DNA from 2 places in the Streptomyces sp. NBC_00096 genome. Region 1 is predicted to be linked to the other one. Evidence: riboswitches for the same ligand, from Rfam matches in the RefSeq annotation. Region 1 holds a riboswitch; the other holds the start of a gene.
The links. A riboswitch is a leader RNA that binds a small molecule or an ion and turns the genes downstream of it on or off. The one in region 1 is predicted to bind cobalamin.

Region 1 (3,831 bases):
GACCGTACGGCGGGTGAGGCCGAGTCCGTAGTCGGCCTGGACGGCCTTCCAGGGGCGGCTCGCGTACCAGTAGCCGGGCGTGGCCTTGTCACCCGAACTGACCGTGCTGATGGCCGGGTTCACGATGCATTCCGGCCAGGCCCGGGCCGGGTCGCAGGGGACGCCGGGGATCGGGGTGGAGGGAGCTCCCGCCCCGGTGGGGTTCAGTTCGGTCATCATCTGCGCGAGCTGCGCCGGGGGCAGGAGCCGGCCGCCGACCAGTGCGCGGATGAAGGTGATCAGGTCACCGCTGGTGGACACGACGGCTCCGGCCGCGCCGCCGATGGAGGGGTTCCAGTCGGCGGCCGGGACGGAGAGGTGGCCGAACAGCCCGCGCCGCTGCAGGTAGTTGGTGAAGAACTGGTCGTGGGGCGTCGGCAGGGTGGGTGTGGACCCGGGGAGCACGGTGTGGGTGAGGCCGAGTGGCTGGATGATCCGGCGGGTGACCTCGTCGGCCCACGGATGCCCGGTCACCCGCTCGATGATCATGCCGAGCAGGACGTAGTTGGTGTTGCTGTAGTGCATCCCGCCGCCCGGGGCGAACAGCGGCCCGTGGGAGGCGCCTTCGTCGACGAGCTGCTGGGGGGAGTACTCCGGCAGGTTGGGGAAGCTGCTGCCCGCGCTCGCCAGCACCCCCAGGTCGCCGAGGTAGTTGAAGATGCCGCTGGAGTGCTGGAGGAGGTTCCGCACGGTGATGGGCGGGCTGCCGGGCGGGGGGTTGAAGCACTGCCCGGTGCCCGTGTTGCAGCCCGCGACCGGGTTCGTCTTCAGGACCGGGCCCAGCAGGCCGAAGACGTCGTCCTCGAGGCGGACCTTGCCCTCGGCGACGAGCTGGAGCACGGTCGTCGCGGTCAGGGTCTTGGTGATCGAGCCGGCCCGGAAGGGGCTGTCAGGATTGCGTACGGGTGTTCCCGCGTCCGTGGCTCCGGTACCGGTCCAGGAGACGCCGTCCTTGTAGACGCCGGCGATCACCCCGGGGATCCCGTCGCCGCCGACGGCGGTCCCCGCCTCGGCCCGCATGGCGGAGAGCAGGGGTTCGTGGCTGTCGTGTGCGGCGGCCGGTGTGGACGGCAGGCCCATGGCGGCGACCAGGACGGCCGCGGCGGCCACCGCGAGGCGACCCCTTGTGGTGCGTGGCGTGTGCGTGATGCGTGGGGTCTGCGTGATGTGTGTGGTGCGTGTTCTGCGTATGCCTCTCATCGTTCCCCCGTGTCGGTACCGCCGGACGGTGCCGCCCGGTAGCGGCGAAGCTACGCAGGACGGGTCGACAAGGGAAGGGCCGGGCGCGGCGCGCGGCCGCCGGTTGCGGCAGCGGGTCTGGACTTACTAGGACGTCCAACTATATGTTCGTGGGCACAAGGTCCGCGGTGCAGGGAAGCCGGTGAGAAACCGGCACGGTCCCGCCACTGTGACCGGGGAGTGTGCTGCCATCCACACGCCACTGACGGGTTCCGTCGGGAAGGCGGGCGGCACGCGGGGATCCGGAAGTCAGGATACCGGCCGCGGAACGTTCCGTGTTGTCCACGAGGATGGAGCAGACACGCATGGCACCGGTTTGTACCCATGACCCTGGTGATCCGGCGGAGCGCGCGCACCACCTGTCCACGCGCTCGTAGTTCTCACGACCTTCCCCAGCGGCGTGCCCCATCGGGTCCGTCCGCGGCTGCGCCGTGCCATCCCCGGATCCAACCTGACGAGAGCAGGCACCCATGGTCCGTGAACTCACCCATTTCATCGGCGGGAAGCACGCCACCGGAACATCCGGCCTCTTCGCCGACGTGTACGACCCCAACACCGGCTCGGTACAGGCCCGCGTCCCGCTCGCCGGGCGCGCCGACACCGAGGCCGCCATCGCCAACGCCGAGGAGGCGCAGGCCGGGTGGGGCCAGTGGAACCCCCAGCGCCGCTCGCGCGTACTGCTGCGCTTCCTGCAACTGATCGAAGGGGAGCGGGACTCCCTCGCCCGGCTGCTGTCGGCCGAGCACGGCAAGACCGTGGCCGACGCGCACGGCGACCTGCAACGCGGCCTCGAGGTAGTCGAGTTCGCCGCCGGGATCCCGCACCTCCTCAAGGGCGAGTTCAGCGACAACGTGAGTACCGGGATCGAAGTGCACTCCCTGCGCACACGGGGCCTCCCCCTGAGTGGTGGACACGCTGATACTGGATCTTGATTGATCCGGAGGAAGCGAGAAGACCACCGATGGCTCTGAAGGACTATTCGGACGAGTTCAAGGCAGATGCAGTGGCCCTGTACGAGTCCACGCCCGGTGCGACGTACAAGGGCATCGCCGCTGACCTGGGCGTCAACCGGGCGACCCTGCGGGAGTGGGTACTGCGGGACCGCGAACGCCGTGGCGGCACCGCCGCTGCTGTGATGCAGGCCGCCGGCCACGGGGCGGCGGTGTCGCCCAGTGATCCGGACGAGCGGGTCCGGCGGCTGGAGGCCAGGGTGGCCGAGCTCGAGGCCAGTGAGCGCAAGCTCGCCACCGAGCGGGACATACTCCGCAAGGCGGCCAAGTATTTCGCCGGAGAGACGAACTGGTGACCAGCCGCTTCCAGTTCGTTGACGACCACCGGGCCACCTATGAGGTGAAGCGGCTCTGCCAGGTCCTGGACGTCAACCGGTCCAGCTACTACAAATGGCTCGCCGGCGCCCAGGCCCGGGCCGCCCGGCAGCGCGATGACCAGGTCCTGGCCGGGGAGATCCGCAAGGTCCACAGCGAGTCCGGTGGCGCTTACGGCTCACCACGCGTGACCGCCGAGCTCCGCGAGAAGGGGCATGTGGTCAACGAGAAGCGGGTCGCCCGGGTCATGAGGACGCACTCCGTCACCGGCATCCGGCTGCGCAGACGCGTCCGCACCACCGTCCCCGACCCGTCGACCACACCGGTCGCAGACCTGTTCCAGCGAGACTTCACCGCCCCTGAGCCCGGGCGGAAATACATGGGCGACATCACCTATCTCCCGCTCGCGGGAGGAAGTTCCTCTACCTCGCGACCGTGCTGGACTGCTTCAGCCGCAAGGTCGTGGGCTGGTCCATCGCCGACCACATGCGCACCGGCCTGGTCGCCGACGCACTGCGGATGGCCGGCTCGACCCGCGGCAGCCTGGACGGCGCCGTGTTCCACTCGGACCACGGCGCCCAGTACGGTTCCCGGGCCTACGCCAGCCTCTGCGACCAGCTCGGGGTGACCCGTTCCATGGGCGCGGTCGGCACCAGCGCCGACAACGCGGCCTGCGAAAGCTTCCACGCCTCCCTGAAACGCGAGACCCTCCAAGGAGACCCCGACTACGGCGATGCCGACACCTGCCGCCGAACCGTCTTCGCCTGGCTGACCCGCTACAACACCCGCCGCAGGCACTCCGCCAACGGCCACCTCAGTCCCGACGAATACGAACGCCGACACCACGCCGCTAGACTCACCCTCGCCGCGTGATCAATAACCGCGTGCCCACCTTCTTGGGGGAAGGCCCCACCGCTCGGCGTCGTTGCCGGGATCACCCCCTTCAACTTCCCCGCGATGATCCCCCTCTGGCAGGCCGCCCCAGCCCTGGCCTGCGGGAACTCCTTCGTCCTGAAGCCCTCCGAGCGCGATCCGTCGGTACCGCTGCGGCTGGCCGAGCTCTTCCTGGAGGCGGGCCTGCCGCCGGGCGTGCTCAATGTGGTCAACGGCGGCAAGGAGGCCGTCGACACCCTCCTCGAGGACCCCCGCGTCCAGGCCCTCGGCTTCGTCGGATCGACCTCGATCGCCGCGCACGTCTACGCCACCGCCGCCGCCCACGGCAAGCGCG
Region 2 (3,831 bases), 6.7 Mb from region 1:
GTGGCCCAGTCCAGGTAGCCGGCGTGGTCGGCGGCGCGAAGCGGAAGCGTTTCGCGCAGGGCGGGCTCGTCGACCTGGATGACGCGGGTGCCCGCCGCCTCCAGGTCGTTCACCTCGTCCCGCAGGGCGAGGGCGACCTGGCGGGCCGTCTCGCCGAGGGGCTGGTCGTCCCGTACGAAGGACCAGGCCAGCATGGTGACCGGGCCCGTCAGCATGCCCTTGACCGGCTTGGCGGTCTGCGACTGGGCGTACGCGGTCCAGCGGACGGTCATCGGGTCGGGCCGGGAGACGTCCCCGGCCAGGACCGGCGGGCGCACGTACCGGGTGCCGTAGGACTGGACCCAGCCGTGCTGGGTGGCGAGGTAGCCGGTGAGCTGCTCGGCGAAGTACTGGACCATGTCGTTGCGTTCGGGCTCGCCGTGCACCAGGACGTCGATCCCCGCCTTCTCCTGGAAGGAGAGGACCTCGCGGATCTCGGCCTCGATCCGCTCCTCGTAGCCGTCGGTGCCGATGCGTCCGGCCCGCAGGGCGGCGCGGGCCAGGCGCAGTTCGCCGGTCTGCGGGAAGGAGCCGATGGTCGTGGTGGGCAGCAGCGGCAGGCCCAGGAGGGCTCGCTGGGCGGCGGCGCGCTCGGCGTAGGGCTGGGCGCGGCGCCCGTCCGCGTCGGTGATCGTCCCGGTACGGGCCCGGACTGCGGGGTCGTGGGTGATGGCGGAGGTGGCGCGGGAGGCCAGGTCGGCCCGGTTGGCGGCGAGTTCGGCGGTGATCGAGCCGGTGCCCCCGGCCAGTCCCCGGGCCAGCGTGGTGATCTCGGTGGTCTTCTGGCGGGCGAAGGCGAGCCAGCGGCGGATCTGCGGGTCGATGTCGCGCTCGGCGTCGGCGTCGAGCGGGACGTGCAGCAGGGAGCAGGATGCCGCGACGTCGACCCGGCCGGCGAGACCGAGGAGCGTTCCGAGGGTGGTCAGCGACTTCTGGTGGTCGTTGATCCAGATGTTGCGGCCGTCGACCACGCCGGCGACCAGTCGCTTGCCGGGGAGGCCGCCGACCGCGGCGAGATCGCGCAGGTTGGCTTCGGCCGCGCCGGTGAAGTCGAGGGCGAGGCCCTCCACGGGGGCCTTCGCCAGTACGGGCAGGGCTTCCCCGAGCCGGTCGAAGTACGAGGCGACGAGCAGCTTGGGGCGCTCGGTCAGGGCACCGAGCTCCCGGTAGGTGCGGGCGGCGGCGTTCAGTTCGGCCGGGGTGCGGTCCTGGACCAGTGCCGGCTCGTCCAGCTGGACCCATGCGGCGCCCGCGGCGCGCAGGTCCGCGAGGACCTGGGCGTAGACCGGCAGCAGCCGGTCGAGGAGGGTCAGCGGCTCGAAGTCGGCGGCGACGCCCGGTGCGGGCTTGGCGAGGAGCAGGTACGTCAGCGGGCCGACCAGGACCGGCCGGGCGGTGTGGCCGAGGGCCAGGGCTTCCTTCAGTTCGGCGACCTGCTTGGCGGAGTCGGCCGTGAAGACGGTGTCGGGGCCCAGTTCGGGGACGAGGTAGTGGTAGTTGGTGTCGAACCACTTGGTCATTTCGAGGGGGGCCACGTCCTGTGTGCCGCGCGCCATCGCGAAGTACCCGTCCAGGGCCCCTGCCCGGGCTGCCGCCCGGTGGCGGGCGGGTACCGCGCCGACCATGACCGTGGTGTCGAGTACGTGGTCGTAGTAGGAGAAGTCGCCGGTCGGAACCTCGGTGATGCCGGCCTCGGCGAGCTGCCGCCAGTTGGTGCGGCGCAGTTCGCGGGCGGTGTTCCGGAGGGCTTCGGCGGTGACGCGGCCCTTCCAGTAGCCCTCGACGGCCTTCTTCAGTTCGCGGTTCTGGCCCTGGCGGGGGTAGCCGTACACGGTGGCCCGTACTGGCGCGGCTGTGGACTCGGTGGTCACGGAACTCTCCTTCGCGAGCGTGTCTCCATGGACCCGGTGACGGGCCGAGGGTGCGAAGGGGTGCCGGAACGGGAGGACCGCCGGGATCGCGTACGTCTGGGTACGCGACGGGAGGATCCGCCCGCATTGCACGCCGACCCGCCCACGAGGTCACCGGGAAACCGTGCGCGGTCGATCGCGCACGGGCAACGGGCAGGTCTTCGGACTCGCGGGCACGCCTGCCGGTCTCCCGGCGGGCTCCTACTGGCCGTCGCTTCCCAGGACCGGTTCCGGTCCCAGTGCGTATGACGGCGGTCGTTCCCGCTCACCGCTGCGGGGCAGTCCCGGATTTCCACCGGGTTCCCTCTTACGACGCATCCCGCCTGGCGGACGGGGCGAACCAGCTGCGGGGCCCACCCTAGGCCGCCGGACTCGAGAATGGACACAGCGGTCCGGTGGGCGGACGGTGAAATGGGACACGGCGGGGGTGCGGCGACACCACTCGCCGCGCCCCCACCGCTCTTGCGCGCCTCCGGCGCACCCTCTGCCCGGAGACCTGCCGGGACCCTCAGGCCCGGCCGTACATGTGGAACCCGCGGCCGCTCTTGCGGCCCAGCAGCCCCGCCTGCACCATCCGCTGGAGCAGCGGGGGCGGGGCGAACAGGGGTTCCTTGAACTCCTCGTAGAGCGACTCGGCGATGGCCGCGACCGTGTCCAGGCCGATCAGGTCGGCGAGCTTGAGCGGCCCCATGGGGTGGGCGCAGCCCAGCTCCATCCCGGCGTCCACGTCGGCGGCGCTGGCGTACCCGGATTCGGCCATCCGAATGGCCGAGAGGAGGTAGGGGACGAGCAGCGCGTTGACGACGAAGCCGGCCCGGTCCTGGGAGCGGACCATGGTCTTGCCCAGGGCGTCGCGGGCGAAGGACTCCACGGTGGCGACGGTGTCCGCCGAGGTGTGCAGGGAGGAGACGACCTCGACCAGCGGCAGGACGGGTACGGGGTTGAAGAAGTGCAGGCCCACCACCCGGTCCGCGCGGCCGGTGGCCATGCCCAGCCGCATGATCGGGATGGCCGAGGTGTTCGTGGCGAGGACGGCCTCCCGGTCCTCGACGATCTTGTCGAGGGCGGTGAAGACCTCCGCCTTGGCGTCCGGGTTCTCGGTGACGGCCTCGATGACCAGCTGCCGGTCGGCGAGGTCTTCCAGGTCGCCCGTGAACACGAGCCGGGCCAGGGCGTCCTCGGCGGAGATCCGGTCCAGCTTGCCGCGCTGGACGGCGCGTTCCAGGGATACGGCGACGCGTTCGCCGGCGGCGCGGGCGGCGGCCGCGTCCGACTCGGCGACGACGGTGTCGATTCCGGCGCGGGCGCACACCTCGGCGATGCCGGCGCCCATTTGCCCGCCGCCGACGACTCCGACGCGCTGGATGCGGGACGCGCCCGCGGTGGCGCTCACGCGGTCACCCGCGCGCCGGTACGGCGGACGAGGTGGCGGGTGTAGGCCTCGGGGGTGAAGAAGGCGGGCAGGTGGACCGAGAGTGCGGTGTCCACGAAGATCTCCCTGGCTTCGAGGGCGAGTGCCCGCGGGTCCTCGGACTCCAGGGCAGCGCATTCGGCGTCGAGGAGGTCGGTGACCGTCGCCCGGTCCACCCGGTCGTGGCGCAGCCATTGCCAGATCTGCACGCGGGCGATCTCGGCGGTGGCGGCGTCCTCCATCAGCCCGTTCAGTGCGACGGCGCCGCTGCCGCGCAGCCAGGCGTCGAAGTAGCGCAGTGCCACGGCCACGTTGGAGCGGATGCCCTCCTGGGTGGGCGGGGCGGCGATGCGGCGGACGGACAGCAGGTCGGCGGCCGTGACCTCGACGTCCTCGCGCGTCCTCGCCAGCTGGTTCGGCCGCTCTCCCAGCACTCCGTCGAAGACCTCGCGGCAGCCGGGGACGAGCCCG

Region 2: it holds a riboswitch for cobalamin, as region 1 does, so the genes downstream of both, metE (5-methyltetrahydropteroyltriglutamate--homocysteine S-methyltransferase) here and OG904_RS30985 (aldehyde dehydrogenase family protein) in region 1, are expected to answer to the same signal.

Annotation. Positions count from the first base shown of each region.
Region 1 is NZ_CP108221.1:6,922,899-6,926,729, reverse strand. Features, by position in the region: gene OG904_RS30990 (serine hydrolase domain-containing protein) at 1-1,149, opposite strand, end outside; cobalamin riboswitch at 1,373-1,559, shown strand; partial or broken gene OG904_RS30985 (aldehyde dehydrogenase family protein) at 1,749-2,165, shown strand; partial or broken gene OG904_RS30980 (IS3 family transposase) at 2,240-3,476, shown strand; partial or broken gene mmsA (CoA-acylating methylmalonate-semialdehyde dehydrogenase) at 3,516-3,831, shown strand, end outside.
Region 2 is NZ_CP108221.1:258,490-262,320, forward strand. Features, by position in the region: gene metE (5-methyltetrahydropteroyltriglutamate--homocysteine S-methyltransferase) at 1-1,910, opposite strand, end outside; cobalamin riboswitch at 2,084-2,309, opposite strand; gene OG904_RS01210 (3-hydroxybutyryl-CoA dehydrogenase) at 2,458-3,342, opposite strand; gene aceB (malate synthase A) at 3,339-3,831, opposite strand, start outside.